One region of the Kluyvera sp. genome, then DNA from elsewhere that is predicted to be linked to it. Evidence: predicted binding sites of a transcription regulator. Region 1 holds the regulator's gene; each other region holds the start of a gene.

Region 1 (5,852 bases):
GCCCTCATCGCGGAGCGTCAGCACCAGCGACGAGAACACCGCTTTATCAAAGAACTCCGGCGAGTTGATGCCGTGCAGCACCGACAGACGCTGCGCCAGCGTACGGCTCTCTTTCTCCAGCGTACTGCGGTTCATCGATGGGTTGCCGCTCAGCAGCCAGAAGGTGATCGCGTAGCGTTGCAGCGTCTCGCGCGCCCCGGCCGCCAGCAGTTGAAGCGTGCGGGAGTGTGACGCGTTGATGCGCAGCTCGCCGTTCTGCTCGGTAATCAGCGCCTGACGCGCCATTTCGGCGATCAGCGTATCAATGACTGCCGGTAGCTCTTCACGGGTCCAGCGCAGGAACAGCTCGGCTTTCAGCATCGGATACAGCGTTTCGATCATACTCAACACCTGATCGCGGGAGATCTGGCGATGTTGAGTCATGATGGTGGCCAGCAGCGATGGCATAATCAGCATGTGCGCGATGTTGTTGCGGTAGTACGTCATCAGCACCGCCTGCTCGCGCGGCAGAATAATGATGTCGCCGATGGTGTCTTTCTCGACTTCGAACTTGTTCATCTGCAGCGCGTGGTCGATAAGCTCGCTGGCGGAGGCTTTTGGCGCGGTAGCATCCGGCGCGTACGGCGCATTACGCATTAACGCCAGGTAGCATTCCAGCTGCTGCGTCAGCTGTTCACGGGTCAGCGAACGCTGGCGCGAAGCCAACAGCGCGGTGCAGCACAGGTTCATGGCATTGGCGGCGCCGGCGTTGTTGATACGCACCATCAGCTCGCCCGCCAGTTTGTTGACGGTCGGCGTCAGCCACGCCGGGCGTACGGCTTCGATCGGATCGATCGACTCGCGCCACTCCGGCACGTGGTGGTTCAGGTAGGTCATCAGCGGCATGGGTTCGCCGAAGTTGACGTAGCCCTGGCCGAGATTACGCAGCTTGCTCAGCCCGCGCAGCATTTGCGGCAGGCTCTCTTTCTCTTTCGTCGCGCCGCGCAGTTCTTTGGCGTAGGTACCCACTTCCATCACGTGCTCGTAGCCGATGTAAATCGGCACTAACGTAATCGGGCGAGTACCGCCGCGCAGCATCGCCTGAATGGTCATCGACAGTGTGCCGGTTTTTGGATCCAGCAGACGGCCGGTACGGGAACGCCCGCCTTCCACAAAGTATTCAACGGAATAGCCGCGGCTAAACAGCTCGCCGAGGTATTCGCGGAACACCGTGGAGTAAAGCTTGTTGCCCTTGAAGGTACGGCGGATAAAGAACGCGCCCAGGCGGCGGAAAATCGGCCCGGCTGGCCAGAAGTTCAGGTTGATACCGGCGGCAATGTGCGGCGGTACCAGCCCCTGGTGATAGAGCACGTAAGAGAGCAGCAGATAGTCCATATGGCTACGGTGGCAGGGCACGTAGACGATTTCATGGCCGTCGTGCGCCAGCTGGCGTACGCGCTCGGCGTTATGGACGTTAATCCCCTGATACAGACGGTTCCAGGTAAAGCTGAGGATACGGTCGGTGAGGCGAATCATCTCGTAGGAGAAGTTCGCCGCAATCTCTTCCATCAGCGCAATGGCGTTTTGCTGCGCCTTCTCGTGCGAGATTTTCTTGCTGCGCGCTTCGTCTTCTACCGCCTTGGCGATGGCTTTCGACGCCAGCAGCTTTTTGAACAGGTCGTGACGCGCCGGCAGACGCGGGCCAACCGCCGCCAGACGCTGACGGGCAAAGTGCATACGCGCGACGCGCGCCAGCTTCTGCGCGATGATTTTGTCCGTGCCGTGTTCGTCGGCCATGCGGCGCAGCGACACGGACGGCGAGAAACGCACGAAGCTATCGCGGCCCAGCCAGGAGACAGCGAAGAATTTCTGGAAGCCGTTGAGCATCCGCAGCGGTGGGTTTTCCTCGCCTTTTTCGCGGCCAGGCGAACGCCCGAACATCACGGAGACCGGCACCATTTGCACATCCAGATCCGGATTGCTGCGGTGCAGATCGAGGTAGTCGTGGAACAGCTTGATCGACTCTTCCTTCGGCGTGTAGTAGGTGAACACGCGCGGGCCGCCGTGGATAAACACGTAGCGCGGCAGCAGGGTGCCGTCGATTTCCAGCGGTTCAAGCGGGTCAGGTAAATCGTGCGCCAGACATTGGGCGCGCAGCGTCAGCAGGTCGGCCTTAGAATTATAAGGCAGGACGTACATAATCGGACGCGAGGTATCAAGTCCTAATTCCTGTGCAGGCTCTGCGGGAATAGACTTGCTTTTTACCAGTACGCTTAATGGTAAATTCAGTAATTTGTAGTAAATTCGTGGCCAGCCGGACATAAACGATGTAAAGCCTCTGGTTAATCATGCAAATGCGCGGCAAGAATATCAGAAAGTCAGCAGAATTTCTGTTCTACCGCTTCATAACACGCATTGTCATTGACGTAATAACAAAAAAGGTTCTTGAGATGGCCAATAATACCACCGGGCTCACCCGAATCATCAAAGCAGCGGGCTATTCCTGGAAAGGATTTCGCGCGGCGTGGATCAACGAAGCCGCGTTCCGCCAGGAGGGTGTCGCGTCGGTGCTGGCGATTATTATCGCCTGCTGGCTGGATGTCGACGCGATTACGCGCGTGCTGCTCATCGGCTCCGTCCTGTTGGTGATGATAGTGGAAATTCTCAATAGTGCACTGGAAGCGGTGGTGGACCGTATCGGCTCCGAATACCACGAGCTGTCCGGGCGGGCAAAAGATATGGGATCGGCGGCGGTGCTGCTGGCGATTTTCGTCGCGCTGATCACCTGGGGCACGCTGCTGTGGGCGCATTTCCACTAAAGCTGTGAAAACTGCCTGATTTCGTGCGTTTTATGGTTTCAAAATAAACACTAGCTGTATATACTCACAGCATAACTGTATATACACCCAGGGGGCGGAATGAAAGCGTTAACGACCAGGCAGCAAGAGGTGTTTGATCTCATCCGGGATCATATCAGCCAGACGGGCATGCCGCCGACGCGTGCGGAAATTGCTCAGCGCTTGGGGTTCCGTTCCCCAAACGCGGCTGAAGAGCACCTGAAAGCGCTGGCGCGTAAAGGTGTCATCGAGATTGTCTCCGGCGCTTCTCGCGGTATCCGCCTGCTGGTGGAAGAAGAAGAAGGTCTGCCGCTGGTGGGCCGCGTCGCGGCGGGCGAACCGCTGCTGGCGCAGCAGCATATCGAAGGCCATTACCAGGTTGACCCGTCGCTGTTCAAACCGAGCGCCGACTTCCTGCTGCGCGTTAGCGGCATGTCGATGAAAGATATCGGGATTATGGACGGCGACCTGCTCGCGGTGCATAAGACTCAGGACGTACGCAACGGCCAGGTCGTTGTCGCGCGCATCGACGAAGAAGTGACGGTCAAACGCCTGAAAAAACAGGGTAACGTCGTCGAACTGCTGCCAGAAAACAGCGAATTTAAGCCGATCGTGGTGGATCTGCGTCAGCAGAATTTCTCCATTGAAGGGCTGGCCGTTGGCGTTATCCGCAACGGCGAATGGCTGTAAAAACTCCCCCTCTCTAATGGCTGCGATACATCCGCTATCGCAGCCTTTTTTCGTTCTGGTTGATACCCATGTCGCTACTCACTTCCGCTGATAAAGCGCTGTGGCGCCTTGCGCTACCGATGATCTTCTCCAACATTACCGTGCCTCTGCTGGGTCTGGTCGATACCGCCGTGATCGGTCACCTGGACAGCCCCGTCTATCTGGGCGGTGTCGCTATCGGGGCAACGGCGACCAGTTTCCTGTTTATGCTGCTGCTGTTTCTACGCATGAGTACAACCGGCCTGACGGCGCAGGCCTTTGGCGCGAAAAACCCGCAGGCGCTGGCCCGCGCGCTGGTGCAACCGTTGATGCTGGCGCTGGGCGCCGGGCTGCTCATCATCCTGTTCAAAACGCCGCTGATTAACCTGGCGCTCTCCATCGTCGGCGGCAGCGGCGAGGTGCTGGAGCAGGCGCGTCGCTTCCTCGCCATTCGCTGGCTCAGCGCGCCTGCTTCTCTGGCGAACCTGGTCCTGCTGGGTTGGCTGCTCGGCGTGCAGTACGCCCGCGCGCCGGTGGTGCTGCTGGTGGTGGGAAACGTACTGAATATCGTGCTCGATCTGTGGCTGGTGATGGGTCTGCACATGAACGTGCAGGGTGCGGCGCTCGCCACCGGCATTGCCGAATATGCCACCTTGCTGGTCGGGCTGGGAATGGTACACAAGGTGATGGCGATGCGCGGCATCTCTTGGGCGATGCTGAAAACCGCCTGGCGCGGCAACATCCGCCGCCTGCTGGCGCTCAACCGCGACATTATGCTGCGTTCCCTGCTGTTACAGCTGTGCTTCGGCGCGGTCACCGTCTTTGGCGCGCGGCTCGGTGGTGAAGTGGTGGCGGTGAACGCGGTGCTGATGACCATGCTCACTTTCACCGCCTACGCGCTGGATGGCTTCGCTTACGCGGTGGAGGCCCACTCCGGCCAGGCGTATGGCGCGCGCGATGGCAGCAAACTGCTTGAGGTCTGGCGCGCTGCGTGCCGTCAGGCGGGGGTGGTGGCGTTGGCTTTTGCGCTGGTATACGCCGTGTTTGGCGAAAATATCGTCGCCTTACTTACCTCGCTGCCCGAACTGCAGCAACTGGCAGACCGTTACGTGCTGTGGCAGGTGGTGCTGCCGGTGATTGGCGTCTGGTGTTATCTGCTGGACGGCATGTTTATCGGCGCCACGCGAGGCGCCGAGATGCGCAACAGTATGGCGGTCGCCGCCGCCGGTTTTGCGCTGACGCTGCTGGCACTGCCGGTGCTTGGCAACCATGGGCTGTGGCTGGCGTTGGCCGTTTTCCTCGCGCTGCGCGGCCTGTCGCTGGCGTATATCTGGCGTCGCCACTGGCGAAATGACAGCTGGTTTTCCTGATGTGATGGTTAAAGATTCCGAATAGTGAATCATGCTCAGAATGACTGACTACAATTAACCTCACGCTTAGCGAAAAAGAGTTCACACTCTCTCGCTATTCATTCACTGACGATCGAGGATTCAATGATGAATAAAGACGAAGTCGGCGGTAACTGGAAGCAGCTTAAAGGTAAAGTGAAAGAGCAATGGGGCAAACTGACCGATGATGACATCACGGTGATCGAAGGTAAACGCGATCAGCTGGTCGGTAAAATCCAGGAACGTTATGGATACGCAAAAGATCAGGCGGAAAAAGAGGTGGATAGCTGGGATAAACGGCACAATCACCGCTGGTAACGCACTCCTCCTGCCCATGCGTACAAGGAGGTACGCTCCCCATCAATCCCGCGTTAGCGGGATTTCTTTTTAATATGAATCGTATGGTCGTGATGGCAATGCTCATGCGCGCGACAGGCTTCAACTTCCACGCAGGCGGAACACAGCCCGTGCGCTTCAATGACGTTGTGGCGCAGCGCAAAGCCCATCTTTGCTGCCAGCGTATGCATGATGTCCTCAACGCCTTCCGCACACTCTTCTTTCACCACGCCGCAGCGATCGCAGATAAACATTGCGGAGGTGTGGGTCGGCTGATCGAACAGGTGGCACAGCACGTAGCTGTTAGCGGACTCGACCTTGTGCACGAAGCCCTGCTCAAGCAGAAACTCCAGCGCGCGATAGACGGTGGGCGGCTTGGCCTGCGGTTCTTTCTCACGCAGCAGATCCAGCAGGTCATAGGCGCTGATTGCCCCTTCCTGCAGACTCATCAGGCGCAACACTTCGAGACGTTGCGGAGTCAGGCGCACGCCGCGTTGCGCGCACAGCTTTTCAGCTTGCGCTAACAGTTCTTGCGTGGTGGTCTTATCCATTGGCGTCCTCAGGTTACGGGGAAATAAACCCCTACTTTACCATGTTATGCCGG
Region 2 (5,852 bases), on a different contig from region 1:
TCGAAGTGGCGCGCGCTGCGCGCGAAGCAAATGCCCGTCGCCGTTTTCAGTAATCAGGACTCTTAACCGCTATGCTAAGCCCGCTGCTTCGCCGCTATACATGGAACAGTACCTGGCTGTACAACGCCAGAATATTTATTGCGCTCATTGGCACAACCGCCCTGCCCTGGTGGCTGGGCGATGCAAAGCTGACCATCCCGCTCACCCTTGGGGTGGTCGCCGCTGCGCTAACGGATCTCGACGACCGCCTGACCGGGCGGCTACGTAACCTGGTTATCACCCTGATTTGCTTTTTTATCGCTTCAGCATCGGTTGAAGTGCTATTTCCCTGGCCGTGGTTGTTTGCGCTGGGGCTCACCGTGTCGACCATCGGGTTTATTCTGCTGGGCGGGCTGGGGCAACGGTACGCCACCATCGCCTTTGGCGCGCTGCTGATTGCCATTTACACAATGCTCGGCGTATCGCTCTACGCTCACTGGTATCAGCAGCCGCTGCTGCTGATTGCAGGTGCCGTGTGGTATAACGTCCTGACGCTGACCGGGCACCTGATATTTCCTATCCGCCCATTGCAGGATAACCTCGCCCGCAGCTACGAGCAGCTTGCCCGCTATCTGGAGCTGAAGTCACGCCTGTTCGATCCCGATCTTGATGACGATAATCAGGCGCCGCTGTATGAGCTGGCGCTGGCAAACGGACAACTGGTGTCGACACTCAATCAGACGAAAGCGTCTTTATTAACGCGTCTGCGCGGCGACCGCGGCCAACGTAGCACTCGTCGTACGCTGCACTATTATTTTGTCGCCCAGGATATCCACGAGCGGGCCAGCTCATCGCATATACAATATCAGGCGCTACGCGACCAGTTCCGCTACAGCGATGTGATGTTCCGCTTCCAGCGCCTGCTTTCAATGCAGTCTATCGCCTGTCAGGATCTGGCTAAGGCTATTTTGCTGCGCACGCCTTATCAGCATGACGCCCGTTTTGAGCGCGCCTTCACCCATCTGGATGCCGCGCTGGATCGCGTGCGCGCCAGCGGTACCGCGCCGGAGCAGATGAAAGCGCTGGGTTTTCTCCTCAACAACCTGCGGGCCATCGACGCCCAACTCGCCACCATTGAGTCTGAACAGTCGCCGTCGCAAACGAACAGCGAAACGGAGAATGTGCTTGCCGATGATAGCCTGCACGGTTTCGACGATATTCTTTCACGCCTGAGTCGTAATATGTCGCCGGAGTCCGCGCTGTTCCGCCACGCGGTGCGCATGTCGGTGGTGCTGTGCGTTGGCTATGCCTTTATCCAGTTGACCGGATTACAGCACGGCTACTGGATTTTGCTCACCAGCCTGTTCGTCTGCCAGCCGAACTACAACGCCACTCGCCATCGCCTGGCGCTGCGTATTATCGGCACGCTAGTCGGCGTAGCGTTGGGCCTGCCGATTCTCTGGCTGGTGCCCTCGCTGGAAGGGCAACTGATACTGATTGTGGTCACAGGCGTGCTGTTCTTCGCTTTTCGCAACGTACAATACGCTCACGCGACGATGTTCATTACCCTGCTCGTGCTCCTGTGCTTTAACCTGCTGGGCGAAGGGTTCGAAGTGGCGTTGCCACGCGTGGTGGATACGTTGATTGGCTGCGGTATTGCCTGGCTGGCGGTGAGTTTTATCTGGCCAGACTGGAAATTCCGTAACCTGCCGCGCGTTCTGGAGCGAGCCGTGGACGCTAACTGTCGCTATCTGGATGCAATTCTCGAGCAGTATCATCAGGGCCGCGATAACCGTCTGGCCTACCGTATTGCGCGCCGCGATGCGCATAATCGGGATGCTGAGCTGGCCTCGGTGGTATCCAACATGTCTACCGAACCGAAGGTCACCGCCGAAATGCGGGAAACCGCGTTCCGCTTACTGTGCCTGAACCACACGCTCACCAGCTATATCTCGGCGCTGGGTGCCCATCGCGAAAAACTGACCACCGCAGAGATTCTGGCGCTTCTGGACGACGCCGTCTGCTACGTCGACGATGCGCTGCATCATCAGCCCGCAGATGAACAGCGGGTTCAGCAGGCATTAAGTGGGCTCGCGGCGAGGATCCATCATCTCGATCCTCGTCCGGACAGCAAAGAGCCACTGGTTCTGCAACAAATCGGCCTGATGATTTCTCTGCTGCCTGAAATCTGCCGTCTGCAGAAGCAGGTGATGCGCTAATTACCTTTTCTGGGTGTAATTTTGCACCCACGTTTCCAGCTCCTGGCGCGTTTTCGCCGGGAGCGCCGCGGCATGAACGCCGATGATAGCCCCCTCCAGCGAATACAACACATTCACACTCAGCTGTTTACGTAACTGCCGAAGCCGCATCCACGCCGTTTTAGAACCCATTTGCCGCAGCGTACGGACGTCCTTAATACCTGCTTCATGCAACAGCAGTTCCATATGAAAAGAGAGATTGGGAAGATCTTTGAGCCGTAAATGCCGCCGTCGACGCTTCTCACTTTGCGCATCTTCAAGCGCGAACTGACCAAGCAAAAGCAGTTCTGCTTTATTCGACCACAGCCGTTCATCGACGCGAAAATAGTTAAGCTGCTGCGCATGCCCTCGTTTACGTACCGTTAACAGTGGCGGTGAGTGCTGGGCCTGATAGGTGGCGTTTTTTTCGCACGCCCTCAGATACAGCTCACCTTCTGCGACCATAGCAAAGACGGTATTGTCGACGGCCAGACTATAGCCGCCAAACAGTGCCCGAGACTTCACTTTCCCCAACACCGAGAAATATTCCTGGGATTGGTAAATCCGTTTATAAGAGATAATCTTCATGATTAATCCTTAATAATCATGCACATGAATACATTAAATTTATTAATCGTTCATATAACAAGCAACATAGGGAAGTTCTACCGGTACGGCAAGATGAATTTGTCATCATGAGTATTTCTTGTGCAATTTTGCGAGATGCTTTCAGAAAATGAGGTTGATCTTTAGACTTTGGGGTAGTACTGTATATTCATACAGTAACCCACAAGGTTGGATTAGCTATGTATACTTCTGGTGTCGTAAATCGTTCTTCTGTCACAGCCGCCACAACGGCTTCCCATGCTTTTACTCCGGTAAACAGCACCCCTGCCGCTTTAATTAGTGAAGTGCTCTATCGCGAAGATCAACCGATGATGGCACAGTTGTTACTGCTGCCATTGTTACAGCAGCTAGGTCAGCAGTCTCGCTGGCAGCTGTGGCTCACGCCGCAGCAGAAGTTAAGCCGCCAGTGGGTACAGGCCTCTGGTCTGCCGCTCACAAAAGTCATGCAGCTTCGCCAGATGTCACCCTGCGATATGCTCGACTCGATGGTTCGCGCATCACGTACCGGTAATTATAGTGTCGTTATTGGTTGGCTGAGCGAAGAATTGTCCGTAGAAGAACATGCTCGTTTACAAAACGCGGCGGAAGAAGGTAACGCAATGGTGTTCATTATGCGACCAGTTCAGACCGCATTACATCCAACAGGACAATTTAATGGGCTAAAAATTCACTCGAATTTGTACCATTAAGCGAAATTAAGAATTTTCCTGGGATTTTTTTTGCATTTTTTTTATCTGTCCGTTTTTATGGATGATTACAGGCAGAATGCTGGTCTGATGCGGTTTCCCGAATTTTATGTCGATTATTTTTTCGACACATTTGTTAAATATTGCGTATACAAGTCTTTTTTTTTCATAAGCCTGACGGAGTTCACACTTGTAAGTTTCCAACGACGTTGTAGACTTTACATCGCCAGGGGTGCTCAGCTTAACACCGCAGAGTTCTGCTAAGTATTTAACTAAGCCCCGCCCCCGGTGGAAGGATTTAACCGTGAGTCTATTTAGAACTTCATGGCAAATTTTGGATGATAACGAGGCGCAAAAAATGAAAAAGACAGCTATCGCGATTGCAGTGGCACTGGCAGGCTTCGCTTCCGTAGCGCAGGCCGCTCCGCAAGACAACACCTGGTATGCTGGTGGTAAACTGGGTTGGTCCCAGTTCCATGACACCGGTTGGTACCAGAGTGACCTGAACAACAACGGTTCTACCCACAACAGCCAGCTGGGCGCAGGCGCGTTCGGTGGTTACCAGGTTAACCCGTACGTTGGTTTCGAAATGGGTTACGACTGGCTGGGCCGTATGGAATACACCGGCAGCCAGACCAATGGCGCTCTGAAAGCTCAAGGCGTTCAGCTGACTGCTAAACTGGGCTACCCAGTTACTGACGATCTGGACATCTACACTCGTCTGGGTGGTATGGTTTGGCGTGCAGACTCCAACAACAACCAGATTGGTAAAAACCACGACACCGGCGTTTCCCCAGTATTCGCTGGCGGCGTTGAGTGGGCTGTCACTCGTGACATTGCTACCCGTCTGGAATACCAGTGGGTTAACAACATCGGCGACGCAAACACTGTAGGTGTACGTCCTGATAACGGCATGCTGAGCGTAGGCGTTTCCTACCGCTTCGGCCAGCAGGATGCTGCTGCTCCGGTAGTTGCTCCGGCTCCGGCTCCGGCTCCAGAAGTACAGACCAAACACTTCACTCTGAAGTCTGACGTTCTGTTCAACTTCAACAAAGCGACCCTGAAACCGGAAGGTAAACAGGCTCTGGATCAGATGTACTCCCAGCTGAGCAACCTGGATCCGAAAGACGGTTCCGTAGTTGTTCTGGGCTTCACTGACCGCATCGGTTCTGACGCTTACAACCAGGGTCTGTCTGAGAAACGTGCTCAGTCCGTTGTTGATTACCTGATCTCCAAAGGTATCCCGTCTGACAAAATCTCTGCACGTGGCATGGGCGAATCCAACCCGGTTACCGGCAACACCTGTGACAACGTGAAAGCTCGCGCTGCACTGATCGACTGCCTGGCACCGGATCGTCGCGTAGAGATCGAAGTTAAAGGCGTTAAAGACGTTGTAACTCAGCCAGCGGCTTAAGTTCTCGTCTCATAAAAAAACCCCGCGCTGCGGGGTTTTTTTTCGGCCATTTTCTGCTGTCAGCAAAGAGGAGTCCGACCGCAGCCAGGGCTATTTTTCTTTCCCTAGCATGGCCTCGAGATCCTGCTTCAGGCTGGACATCTTACTCGCGTATTTCTCTTTATTTTCCGCATCTTCAATCAGCTGAACGATCGTCTCCGAGAGCGTCTTACCGCGACGCTGCGCCAGCCCTGCCAGCCTCTGCCAGACGGCAAATTCCAGGTCGATAGATTTCTTACGGGTATGCTGATGCTCGGCGTTAAAATGACGCTTACGGCGCGCACGTATCGTCTGCTTCATACGGTTCACCAGTTGCGGATTAATATGCTGAGCAATCCAGCTATTAACCTGAACCGGTTCGTGTTCCAGTGTCAGCAAAACATCGACGGCCTCTTGCGCGGCGCTGGCTTCAATGTAGCGGGTGACAGGCTCACCTTCCCGGTGTTTTTTCACCAGGTATTTCCACTTCCAGCCGCTTTCAAGATTTTCCAGTTGTTGATATTTCATGGCGATCTCAGTGTGACCGTGTAACTCTTTTCAGGATAACAGTTTTTTCTCAATGTGCTGAGAAGAAATCTGCAACTGTGATATGGATAAAAGCCATCGCAGAAGATACTTCTGTATTCTCCGTGAGCTTCCCCGCGGCATCAGGTATAATCACGCACTTTACATCTGACTAAAAATAGCGACATTGACTATAAATACTCTTTCCCGGCGCTTTCTCGCCCCCGCGACTGAAGCATTCCAGGCGCTATTTGCCCAGCCTGATTTAGCCTCAGAAAACGACTCTTTATTCAGCGAGCTGCAGGCTCGTTTACATTACGCACTTGAGCAGTTTCTGCACCCTCAGGGCGTCTCCCCTTTCTTGCT
Region 3 (5,852 bases), on a different contig from region 1:
ATGCCAGAGCCGGCTAAAACGCGTATTACGCCGCTGGCGCCGGAAATGATGACCCTGTGTATCGACGGGGGTAAAAAGGCCAAAATGCGTGCGGGCGATGTGCTGGGCGCGTTAACCGGCGATATGGGACTGGTTGGCGCGGATATCGGTAAAATCGATGTCCACCCGGCGCATGTCTACGTAGCCGTACGTGAAGGCGTGGCGCATCAGGCCTGGAAATTGCTGCAGAAAGGGAAGATCAAAGGCAAGGCGTGCCGTGTACGTCTGCTGAAATAGCATCCTGAAAAGCGTCTCAGGCCGCAGCCTGAGACGCCAAATGACTTACTTCACTTCAACCACATTCAGACGCAGCTCATCCAGCTGACCGTCTTCTTCTTCCGGCTGCCAGCCCACTGGCTGTAGCGGCAGCTCTTCCCGGTCAAATGCCAGGTCGCCACCTTCAATCACTTCGCTGTCGTGGTTCAACCCTTTGAAATCAAACAGGTTGGTATCACACAGGTGTGAAGGCACCACGTTCTGCATGGCGCTAAACATGGTCTCGATACGGCCCGGATAGCGTTTATCCCAGTCGCGCAGCATATCGCCAATGACCTGACGCTGCAGGTTCGGCTGAGAACCGCACAGATTACACGGAATGATCGGGAACGCTTTGGCTTCGGAGAAACGCTCGATGTCTTTTTCGCGGCAGTAGGCCAGCGGACGGATAACGATGTGCTTGCCGTCGTCGCTCATCAGCTTCGGCGGCATACCTTTCATTTTACCGCCGTAGAACATGTTCAGGAACAGCGTTTGCAGAATGTCATCACGGTGGTGGCCGAGGGCGATTTTTGTCGCGCCCAATTCGGTGGCCGTGCGGTAGAGGATCCCGCGACGCAGACGAGAGCAGAGTGAGCAGGTGGTTTTCCCTTCCGGGATCTTCTCTTTGACGATACCGTAGGTGTTCTCTTCGACGATTTTGTACTCAACGCCCAGCTTTTCCAGATATTCCGGCAGAATATGCTCGGGGAAGCCCGGTTGTTTCTGGTCGAGGTTGACCGCCACCAGGCTGAAGCTGATTGGCGCGCTCTGTTGCAGATTGCGCAGAATTTCCAGCATGGTGTAGCTATCTTTACCGCCGGAGAGGCAGACCATAATGCGGTCGCCGTCTTCAATCATGTTGAAGTCAGCGATGGCTTCGCCCACGTTACGACGCAGACGCTTCTGTAATTTGTTCAGATTGTATTGTTCTTTTTTGCTAATTTCTTGATTTTGTTGCATTTAATAGTTACTCAAAAATCTAAATGGATACCCAGGCCACTACAGCGTCTTCCAGTCCATTTGATTTACGATAAAAGAGCTGTCCCGCGCTGACGGCGAATCAGCGAATGTGTGGCGTGTATGGTACGGATTACGGCGACGAATACCAGCATGTTTTGCAGGACTGGCCCGACTTACCCGCTGACATGAATAACCCTGTATTAAATCTATCGCGTCTTCAACGGGTTGACCGCGAGGGACGACAAGCCGCTTGATCTCTACGCTTGTTGCATAATACTGTATATATAAACAGTGTTTATGGTGTATAAAGATGTTCGCCACTTATCTATATAAAGCAGAACAGTCCCTCGAACTGCCATTGTTCCTGGAGCGGATTCCCTGCGGTTTTCCCAGCCCGGCTCAGGACTATGTCGAAGAGAGCCTGGACCTGAATCGGCTGGTGGTCAAGCACCCCAGCGCCACCTATTTTGTGCGTGTTAGCGGTGACTCGATGATTGGCGCGGGTATCGGTGATGGCGATCTGCTGGTTGTTGATCGCTCGTTAAAAGCCGATCACGGCGATATCGTCGTTGCGGCAGTAGCGGGGGAGTTTACGGTTAAAGAGTTGCGAACCCGGCCCTCGCTCCTGCTGGTGCCGCATAACCCGCAGTACAAACCGATTGCTTTTCATGCTGAGGAAGAGTTGCAAATCTTCGGCGTGGTGACGTTCAGTTTAAAAGCGCATAAATATGTTCGCATTGGTTGATGTTAACAATTTCTATGCCTCCTGTGAGACGGTATTTCGCCCCGATTTGGTGGGTAAACCGGTGGTGGTGGTATCCAATAACGATGGCTGCATTATCTCTCGTTCCGCGGAGGCTAAAGCGCTCGGCATTAGCATGGGGGCACCGTATTTTAAAATTAAAAATGAATTGTCTCGCCAGCGGGTAACCGTTTTTAGTTCTAACTACGCACTGTATGCCGATCTCAGCCATCGGGTGATGCAGACATTGATGGATCTTGCTCCCCGTGTGGAGATCTATTCGATTGATGAAGCCTTTATTGAATTGCCCGATGAGGGCTCGTTTGAGGTGTTGGGTCATCAGATACGTGATGCGGTACGAAGAAATACCGGGCTGACGGTTGGGGTGGGTATTGGGCCAACCAAAACGCTGGCGAAGCTGGCGAATCTGGCGGCCAAAACCTGGCGAAAAACCAACGGTGTCGTCGATCTCTGTGCAACGGAGCGCCAGCGTAAATTGCTCTCCTTAATTCCAGCGCATGAAGTCTGGGGCGTTGGAAGACGTACCCGTAAGAAGCTGGAGCAGATGGGAATAGAGAGCGCGTTACAGCTTGCGGATAGTTCAACCTGGGTTATTCGCCAGCATTTTAACGTGGTGCTGGAGCGTACGGTCCGCGAGCTGCGCGGGGAGTCCTGCCTGGCGTTAGAGGAGTTTGCCCCCACCAAACAGCAGATCATCTTTAGCCGCTCGTTTAGCCATCGCATCACGACATATGACGAGATGCACCAGGTCGTTTGCGCCTATGCCGAACGCGCGGCAGAAAAACTGCGTGCGGAAAGGCAGTACTGCTGTGTGGTCAGCCTGTTTATGCGCACCAGCCCGCATGCGGAGAATGAGACATTTTATGCCCCGCAGGCTAGCGGCAGGTTCATCGTTCCAACCTGTGATACCCGGGATATTATCCGCCTTGCCGTCAGTTCGCTGCAGAGTATCTGGCGCGACGGCTTTCGCTATATGAAAGCCGAGATAATGCTGAGTGATTTTTTCAGCCAGGGCGTTGCGCAGCTCAACCTGTTTGACGCTTTGCCTCCGCGAGCCAATAGCCAGGCGCTGATGCAGGTCATTGACAGTATTAATCACTCCGGTCTGGGCAGTATCGGTTTTGCCGGAAAAGGAATAGAACAGACATGGAGGATGAAGCGAGAAATGCTGTCCCCCAGTTATACGACACGCTACGCGGATCTGCCGGTTGCCCGATGACCAACGCTGCGCTCGGGCAGCGTTGGTAGGCACTCAGCCGAAGGTAGGGTAGACCGGGCGTTCATCCAGCTTGAGACAATGTCTTACCCGTTCTTCACCGTAATAAACATAACCGAATGCATCGGTTGAGATACGGTGCAGCAGCGTATCGCCGTTGGCGAAGGGGATTATCTCAATGTCACCCACGCGCTTATGGCCTGCACCGGTTTCAAAATGGCCTTTCCAGGACTGCTGGGTATGCTCATAGACGTGCAGAATGACTTCTACCAGCCCGCGTTCCGGGCAGTTTAATTTCAATATTGTCGATGAGAAATTGAGCGCATAGCTTTGACAGGGAATAAGAACGAGGATAAAAAATAACTTCAGGAAATTCATTGGATTAAATACTTTTATTACAACAAAGCGTGATTATTGCCTGATTTGGCTGCGCGGGTTTTGTGATTGATCAATATAAGTTTTTTGTTTTTCACTCGGGCGGCGTAAAACAAATAAGGCCACCGGGGTGGCCTCAAACGGTTGCCGTATCAGTTAAGACCCAGGCGGATCAAATCAACCGGGCAGAACGTCCCGTCACAGCCGTCAATCTCTACACAGCTCTCACGACGCAGCTGCTCAGCGGTTTTACCTTCACCATGGATAGCGGTAATCACGCCGGTTGCGCCTTTATTGGCAATCATCACACGGGTGCCGAGCGTGATAGCGTTACGGTTACGATCGTAGGTTTTCATCGTCTCCTCCTTTCACATGTCAAGACGGTATAGATTGGCGGTGTGAATTAATAGCGCGATCGAAAACGCGATGTTTTGCGCTTCGTCAAAGTAGCGTTTTTTTTCATGATGTTTATGGATAAAACGACTATCTCGTTGTTAGTTTATTGACAGTTCTCATTGTGAATAGAGCCTGTACAGAGCCCGGAATGGCTTCTTGCTCGCTATGGGATATGTCAAATATGCGCGCATCATGCGTAGTAAGAACGTCATGTCTGGTAAGGAGACCATATGGCCAGATTCTCGCAACCTGTGGATTTCCCTCTTATAGTTTTTGTGTCGCCTTCAACGGAGAACAGGTATGCGCAACCCCACCTTATTACAATGCTTTCACTGGTATTATCCCGCTGGCGGTGAATTGTGGCCAGAGGTCGCGGCCCTTGCCCCGAACTTACATGAGATTGGCATTAATATGATCTGGTTGCCGCCCGCCAGCAAAGGGGCCTCCGGTGGTTATTCCGTTGGCTATGACAGCTATGATCTTTTTGACCTGGGGGAGTTTGAGCAGAAAGGTTCGGTTGCCACAAAATATGGGGATAAAGCCCAGTTACTCCAGGCGATTGATGCACTGCAACAGCATAATATTGCGGTGCTGATGGACGTAGTGTTGAACCATAAGATGGGGGCGGATGAGAAGGAGCATATTCGCGTACAGCGTGTTAACGCCGACGATCGAACCCAAATTGATGAAGAGATCATCGAGTGCGAGGCATGGACCCGCTATTCATTCCCCGCGCGCGAAGGAAAGTACTCACAGTTTGTCTGGGATTTCAAATGCTTTAGCGGCATCGACCATATCGAGAATCCTGATGAGGACGGCATTTTCAAAATCGTTAACGACTATACCGGTGAAGGCTGGAATGACCAGGTCGATGACGAAATGGGCAACTTTGATTATCTGATGGGCGAGAACGTTGATTTCCGTAATCAGGCCGTTACCGAAGAGCTCAAATACTGGGCGCGATGGATGCTCGAACAAACGCATTGCGACGGTTTTCGTCTTGATGCGGTTAAACATATTCCCGCCTGGTTCTATAAGCAATGGATTGAGCATATACAGGAAGTGGCGCCTGAACCTTTGTTCATTGTGGCGGAATACTGGTCTCACGATGTGGATAAATTGCAGCAGTATATCGCTCAGGTTGAGGGAAAAACGATGCTGTTTGACGCCCCGTTGCAGATGAACTTCCACGAGGCTTCCCGCATGGGTCGCGACTATGACATGAGCCAGATTTTCACCGCGACGCTGGTTGAGGCCGATCCGTTCCATGCGGTGACGCTGGTCGCCAACCATGACACCCAGCCGCTTCAGGCGCTGGAGGCCCCGGTGGAGGCGTGGTTTAAACCGCTTGCCTATGCGCTCATCCTGTTACGTGAAAACGGTGTGCCTTCGGTTTTTTATCCGGATCTGTTTGGCGCGCACTATGAGGACACCGGCGGTGATGGCGAAACTTACACTATCGATATGCCGGTTATTGAACAGCTGCATGAGCTGATCCTCGCGCGTCAGCGGTTTGCGCATGGCGTTCAAACGCTGTGGTTCGATCACCCTAACTGCATCGCATTTAGCCGCAGCGGCACCGATGAAATGCCCGGCTGCGTGGTGGTGCTCTCCAACGGCGATGAGGGGGAAAAAACGCTGACGCTGGGAGACAACTATGCGCATAAACGCTGGAAGGATTTTCTGAACAACCGTGAGGAAGTGGTGGAGACCGACGCAGAAGGCAGTGCGACTTTTACCTGCAACGGCGGCAGCGTCAGCGTATGGGTGATAGAAGAGGTACTCTGATACGCGGTTAGCGGGGTGAATGAGGCATTGTCGCTGGCTGGTTTATTTTCTGCGCCA
Region 4 (5,852 bases), on a different contig from region 1:
ACTGGTCTAAAGATAATCAGCTATTACATACTGAAAATATCATTAGCCCTACGTAATTAAGCACCAATAAAAAAGGGAGATTCACCATTAAGGCTATCTCCCTCTTTTATCGCGTAGCGCGATCAGACTTTCAACATTTTTACCGTATCTTCTATATCAATCTCATCTTCCGAGAAGATCAACGTAGTGCCCTGGAAGGTGGTGATAGCCAGCTTTTTCAACGTACGCATTTCACCCGGCTTCGCGTCGGATTTTGGCTTGATGCTGTTCATCAGCAGCCCTACCGACAACACCGCATTTTCTTTATCAATGCGGGTCTCAGCAGGAACTTCTTCGCTGTAGACCAGGAAAGACTTGATTGACGTCAGCTTGATCTTCTCGCCCGCGATATAGATGTACTTGCTATCCGGGATCACCTTCACCGCATAGGCTGACAGCCCTTTGTTATTGGTCGTGGGTTCAAAAGTTACCGCCGCATCTTTTTTAATCAGCTCAGGGTTGGCAACCTTAATCACATGAAAATAGCGATTGTCGCCATTTTCATCTTTGATAAATCCAAAACCTTTATCTTTAAACCACGTTGTGATTGTTCCATTCATCGCCGTTACCGCCTGGTTAATCGTTTATCAACTCAATTTTTGCAGCGCGCAGTGTAATGCACAATGCCCGCGCAGACTATGTCTTTGGCTTAAGTGTGGATGATAAATTTCCACCGTGCGACCTCGTCGGATTCGCCTGTTGGCGAAAAATTGGGTATCATCCGCACCCACTCTCCAGCCGTGCAGCCAGATGTCTACCATTCTCGATACCTTTATTGCCCCACCTTGCCATGAGCAAATAGAGATACTCCATCAGGACGCGCATCTGCTGATTATCAATAAGCCCAGCGGGTTGCTCAGCCTCTCGGGGAAAAATCCGCAGAACCTCGATTCCGTACACTATCGTCTGGTTCAGCAATTTCCCGGCTGCACGCTGGTCCATCGCCTGGATTTCGGCACTTCCGGGCTGATGGTCATCGCACGCAATAAGGCCATCAATGCCGCTCTTTGCCAGCAGTTCAGCCAGCGTTCAGTGACAAAAACCTACAGCGCCCTACTGTGCGGGCACCTGAGCGAGGATGAAGGGGTGATTGATGCGCCAATTGCTAAAGACCCCGCGCGTTTTCCGCGGATGTCCATTTCCGCCCTTAACGGCAAACCGGCGCGTTCTCTCTATCGGGTTGTGAGCCGTTTTTATCACCATCGCCTGGCGCTGACTCGCGTTCAACTTGTTCCTGAAACCGGGCGCACTCATCAGCTACGCATTCACTGCGAGCAGTTGGGCTACCCGATTCTGGGTTGCGACCTGTATGGTGGCCGCGAACAGCCCGGAACCGAACAAACGCCACGTCTTATGCTACATGCCAGCGCCCTCTGTTTTGTTCATCCCGTTAGCCAGGAGAAGATCAACGCCCACAGCGCCAGCCCGTTCTAATCTGAAGTGGATTACCACATCAAATCGTCAGGGATTTTGAAATCAGCGTACGGATCGTCTTCGTCCTGTACTTCCTGACTGAGCGCACTGTGCAGAACGATGCTGGTGGCATCACGCTGCGCAATTTTCTCCGCCACAACCGCCGGAATAATGGCGTATTCACTTTCACCCGCGGCGTTAGTCGCCAGCCGCGCAATGGCCAGACGACCGTTGATCAGCTGTGTCTGCGTCGGCTTATCCACCGCCATCTTTTTGATCACGTTATTGTCGGTAAAGTTAAAGTTGATATCGCCTCGGGCAACGGTGATGCGGTTCATCTCGATCAGCTGTTTGACCTGCGCTTTGTACTCTTTCGACAGCGTCGCCTGTTTCTGCTGCTCACTCAGCTGCTTATCGCGCTCAAGCTGCGCTTTTTTATTTTCCTCTACCGCTTCTCGCGCTTCGCGGGCCTGAACGCGCGACTTTTTCGCCGTGCGCTGGACCTTAGCCATTTTTTTACTGGTGACCAGCCCCGCTTTTAGCATCTGCTCTTGTAAGGTCAGTTTTGTCATCTTCGCTCTAAACTCATTGATAAATTTTGCAAGATTATACCCGTAATGTTCGCGTCGATTCCAGATTGCAGAACGCCTTCCCCTTGCGTCGCATTTTGTACAAAAAATAAACATTGATCGCGTCCGTGACGATCGGCTACAGTCACAGCGTTTTACAGTTGATGCTAAAAACATCATCCGTAGATGCCGTTGACGATCCTGAGCATTATCCAATGAGGTATACCGTGAAAGTGATTCCGCTGATTGCCCTGCCAGTTGTCTGGGCGATGAGTTTTAACGTTTTTTCCGCTGATGCCCCGGCCAGCGCCGATGACAGTACCGCAGAAGCATTAAAGGATCTCGACCGTACTCTGCCTGAATTAACCCCGGTGACATTCACCGCCGCCGATGAAAAACACAAGGTTCTGGTGTTCATCGACAACCAATGCTCTTTCTGTTCTCAGGTCGTCAAGAACATTAAGAGTTACAACGATGCCGGGCTAACCATGTCGTTTCTGACCGTTGCTCCCCCTTCTATTCGCGATTCCGTGATTGAAGATATGGGTCGCGTCTGGTGCTCAGACGATCGTCAAAAGAGCCTGCAAGGGGCCATGGCCGGGTTTCTGCCCAATAATGACACCAGCGCCAGTTGTTCGGATGAAGTCGTCAAACAGTCTGCACTGGCTGAACGACTGGGCATCCAGCTAACGCCTACGATGATCGTGCTGGATAACCCACCGAAGGTGATTCTGGGTAGCGCAAAGCCTGACGCCATTCTGGAAAAGATCAGCGGTAAAGCATTGTAGCCTGCCCTGGCATACTCCTCGTGATTGAAACCCCGCCTGCCGGGGTTTTTTATTGCGAAATAAAATTGACACTGCTAACGCAGACGGTTTATATACTGTTTTTATATACAGTTAACTGGAGTAAAAGCATGTTTGTGGAACTCGTCTACGACAAACGGAATTTTGAAGGTTTGCCCGGCGCGAAAGAGATAATCCTGGCAGAGTTGAGCAAAAGAGTGCACAGCGTATTTCCTGACGCGGAAGTCCGCGTCAAACCCATGATGACGCTGCCCGCCATCAACACTGATGCCAGCAAACATGAGAAAGAGCAGATAAGCAGAGTCGTCACAGAAATGTTTGATGAGGCAGAATTCTGGCTGGTCAGCGAGTAAGACTGCCGTACACGCAAAAAAGGGAACCCATCGGTTCCCTCAACTCGCCTGGTTCTTGACCGAGTGCGTTATTTCAGGTTGCTACGGAAAAAGTCGGCCAGTTTGTCGAAGGGGATCACGTCCGTGCGGTCATACAAATCGACGTGTCCCGCATCCGGAACGACATACAGCTCTTTAGGCTGACCGGCACGTTTGAAGGCGTCCTCGCTGAACTCTTTTGAATGGGCCCGATCGCCGGTAATAAAGAGCATCGGACGCGGTGAAATGGTTTCAATATCGTTGAACGGGTAGAAGTTCATAAACTTACCGATACTGCTCAGCATTGGTTTTGTCGTCAGTTCTTCTTTCTCGCCCTGCGGAGTGTAGCCGCCGCGTTCGGTACGATAGAAATCAAAGAACTCGCGCTGAATCTCCGGCGTGGAAGCCTCCAGTTTATTCACGGTGCCCGGAATATACGCGGTATCTCCCCCTTTGAACTCGGCAAAACGCTGCTCAATGGCAGACTGGATAAACGCCTTGCGTTGTTCCAGCGTCTGGGAATGGTTAAGGCCATTACGGAACGCGGCTCCCATGTCATACATGCTGACGGTGGCGATGGCTTTCATCCGCGGGTCTATTTTCGCGGCGCTGATAACAAAGCTTCCGCTGCCGCAGATCCCCAGCACGCCGATGTTTTCTGGATCAACAAACGGCTGTGTACTGAGATAATCAACCGCCGCACTGAAGTCATCCGTGTAGATTTCCGGTGAAATCAGGTGCCCCGGTTTACCTTCGCTTTCTCCCCAGAACGAGAGATCAATCGCCAGCGTGACAAACCCCTGCTCCGCCAGCTTCTGCGCATACAGGTTTGCGCTTTGTTCCTTGACCGCGCCCATTGGATGGCCAACGACAATCGCTGGGTTTTTAGCGTTCTGATTCATCGTTTTCGGGATAAACAGATTGCCGACCACGTTCATCTGATACTGATTTTTAAAGGTCACTTTTTGCTGCGTCACCTTATCGCTTTTATAAAAGTTGTCAGCACCTCTGGACATATCTGCCGCAGAGGTGGCAAATGCACTGATGAACAGCCCCAGCGCTAACGTAAATTTATTCATGATAGTTTCCTTATCAGGATTAGTGTTATGAATGGTCACCGGCAGATGCATCTGCACGTGAGGTCAGAAAAATCAGTACGGTTGCAATAATCAACATCGCGGCGCTGGCCAGGAAGGTGCTCCGGTAGCCATGATGGTCGAACAGCAGGCCCCCCACGGTGGATCCCAGCGCAATAGACAGTTGCACCATCGCCACCATCAGCCCGCCGCCCGCTTCAGCATTCTGAGGAAACGTACGTGGAACCCATGCCCACCATCCCACAGGCGCGGCGGTTGAAATCACCCCCCACAGTCCGAGCAACGCCGTCACGATGGCCGCCTGGCTGCCAAACGCGATCAGGGCTAGCGCGACAATCGCCATCAGCACGGGAATCGCCATCAGGGTTGGGTAGAATCCACTCTTCAATACCCGGCCAATTAGCGTGGTGCCGATGAAACCGGCCATACCGATGACCAGCAGGATGAGGGTCACCGCTGAGGCATCGACCTTCGTGACCGCCTCAAGGAAAGGCCGGATGTAGGTAAAGAGCGTGAACTGCCCCATAAAGAAAATCCCAACACCCAGCATGCCCAGCGTCACCACCCGGCGGCGAAACAGCGTGAAAATATTGCTGGCCCCAGCTGGCTGGCGGGTAACCGGCATGGACGGTAGGCTGAGCAGTTGCCAGATAAACGCGAGGATGGCGACAGGTAACAGGCAGAAGAAGGCTCCCCGCCAGCCGATGACCGCTCCCAGCCAACTGCCCAAGGGGGCAGCCACGACGGTTGCCAGCGCATTACCGCTATTGAAAATAGCCAGCGCCAACGGAACACGGTGCACCGGTACCAGCCGCATTGCTGTCGCCGCCGACATCGACCAGAACCCGCCGACGACGATGCCAATCAGGGCGCGACCTGCCATATAGATCAGGTAGTTGGGCGCCATCGCGATGACAGCACCGGAAAGCGCCATCATGCTCGTCAGGCCGAGCAGCAGAATTTTCCGGTCAAGCGTGCCTGCCAGTCTGGAAATAAACAGGCTAGTCATCACCGCAAACGCGCCGGAAATGGCGATCCCCTGTCCGGCCATGCCTTCGGTAACATTCAGGGAGTACGCCATCGGCGTCAGGAGGCTGACCGGCATAAATTCGGAGGCGATCAGGGCGAAGACGCACAGCGTCATGGCAAAAACGCCGCCCCAGTGCGCCCGCTGTCTTTCACTTGCTTCGTTTTGGTTTCTGGTTTCAATTTTCTGATTACGCATTAAGCCTTTCTTTTCTGTAGATAATACGATGCCCTCCCCTTGCGCCTTCAGGCCTGCAAGAGACACCGAAGCGACGACGTGAGGGATAGTCTGGTAATTAAAGGGAGCGCGGTTTTTGGAGCGCGTGACCGCTTAGTCTACGGCCCTGATCTGCACCCTAAGCGGTCCCTGACGCTGCAGGGCGGGCAGTCCTGAATCGATTTTCCCTACCGGGATCAGAGAACGGGCGTAAGGTCTACCCTGGACAAAAATCGCCAGGTTGCCCCAGGGCGCGTAAAAAGCTATATCACCCGCTTCCGGCGTCATTCCTTCCGGAGCCTGTACCGTGGAAA

The links. Region 1 encodes LexA, which represses DNA repair genes until DNA is damaged. Its sites were predicted from a motif close to TNCTGTATGTACATACAGNA; they were not measured.
Region 2: sulA (SOS-induced cell division inhibitor SulA) is a predicted target of LexA. The motif match lies at 2,982-3,001, and genes of this name have one in related genera.
Region 3: umuD (translesion error-prone DNA polymerase V autoproteolytic subunit) is a predicted target of LexA. The motif match lies at 1,532-1,551, and genes of this name have one in related genera.
Region 4: ACW14G_RS05580 (DinI-like family protein) is a predicted target of LexA. The motif match lies at 2,903-2,922, and genes of this name have one in related genera.

What each region holds. Positions count from the first base shown of each region.
Region 1 covers NZ_CBDKZX010000009.1:40,199-46,050, forward strand. Annotated here, with positions in the region: gene plsB (glycerol-3-phosphate 1-O-acyltransferase PlsB) at 1-2,301, opposite strand, end outside; gene ACW14G_RS06060 (diacylglycerol kinase) at 2,430-2,798, shown strand; gene lexA (transcriptional repressor LexA) at 2,898-3,506, shown strand; gene dinF (MATE family efflux transporter DinF) at 3,575-4,894, shown strand; gene ACW14G_RS06075 (CsbD family protein) at 5,021-5,230, shown strand; gene zur (zinc uptake transcriptional repressor Zur) at 5,284-5,799, opposite strand.
Region 2 covers NZ_CBDKZX010000003.1:110,378-116,229, forward strand. Annotated here, with positions in the region: gene ACW14G_RS02240 (YccF domain-containing protein) at 1-53, shown strand, start outside; gene yccS (YccS family putative transporter) at 72-2,198, shown strand; gene ACW14G_RS02250 (TfoX/Sxy family DNA transformation protein) at 2,199-2,804, opposite strand; gene sulA (SOS-induced cell division inhibitor SulA) at 3,023-3,532, shown strand; gene ompA (porin OmpA) at 3,888-4,943, shown strand; gene matP (macrodomain Ter protein MatP) at 5,034-5,489, opposite strand; gene ACW14G_RS02270 (AAA family ATPase) at 5,674-5,852, shown strand, end outside.
Region 3 covers NZ_CBDKZX010000004.1:133,826-139,677, forward strand. Annotated here, with positions in the region: gene dbpA (ATP-dependent RNA helicase DbpA) at 1-276, shown strand, start outside; gene ttcA (tRNA 2-thiocytidine(32) synthetase TtcA) at 322-1,257, opposite strand; gene umuD (translesion error-prone DNA polymerase V autoproteolytic subunit) at 1,568-2,002, shown strand; gene umuC (translesion error-prone DNA polymerase V subunit UmuC) at 1,986-3,239, shown strand; gene ACW14G_RS03140 (hypothetical protein) at 3,273-3,536, opposite strand; gene ydfZ (putative selenium delivery protein YdfZ) at 3,764-3,967, opposite strand; gene amyA (alpha-amylase) at 4,308-5,795, shown strand.
Region 4 covers NZ_CBDKZX010000008.1:80,456-86,307, forward strand. Annotated here, with positions in the region: gene ACW14G_RS05555 (DUF1398 family protein) at 1-56, shown strand, start outside; gene ACW14G_RS05560 (cold-shock protein) at 123-599, opposite strand; gene ACW14G_RS05565 (RluA family pseudouridine synthase) at 790-1,473, shown strand; gene ACW14G_RS05570 (DUF2058 domain-containing protein) at 1,485-2,024, opposite strand; gene ACW14G_RS05575 (thioredoxin fold domain-containing protein) at 2,249-2,809, shown strand; gene ACW14G_RS05580 (DinI-like family protein) at 2,938-3,180, shown strand; gene ACW14G_RS05585 (alpha/beta hydrolase) at 3,249-4,277, opposite strand; gene ACW14G_RS05590 (MFS transporter) at 4,303-5,520, opposite strand; gene ACW14G_RS05595 (cyclophilin-like fold protein) at 5,653-5,852, opposite strand, start outside.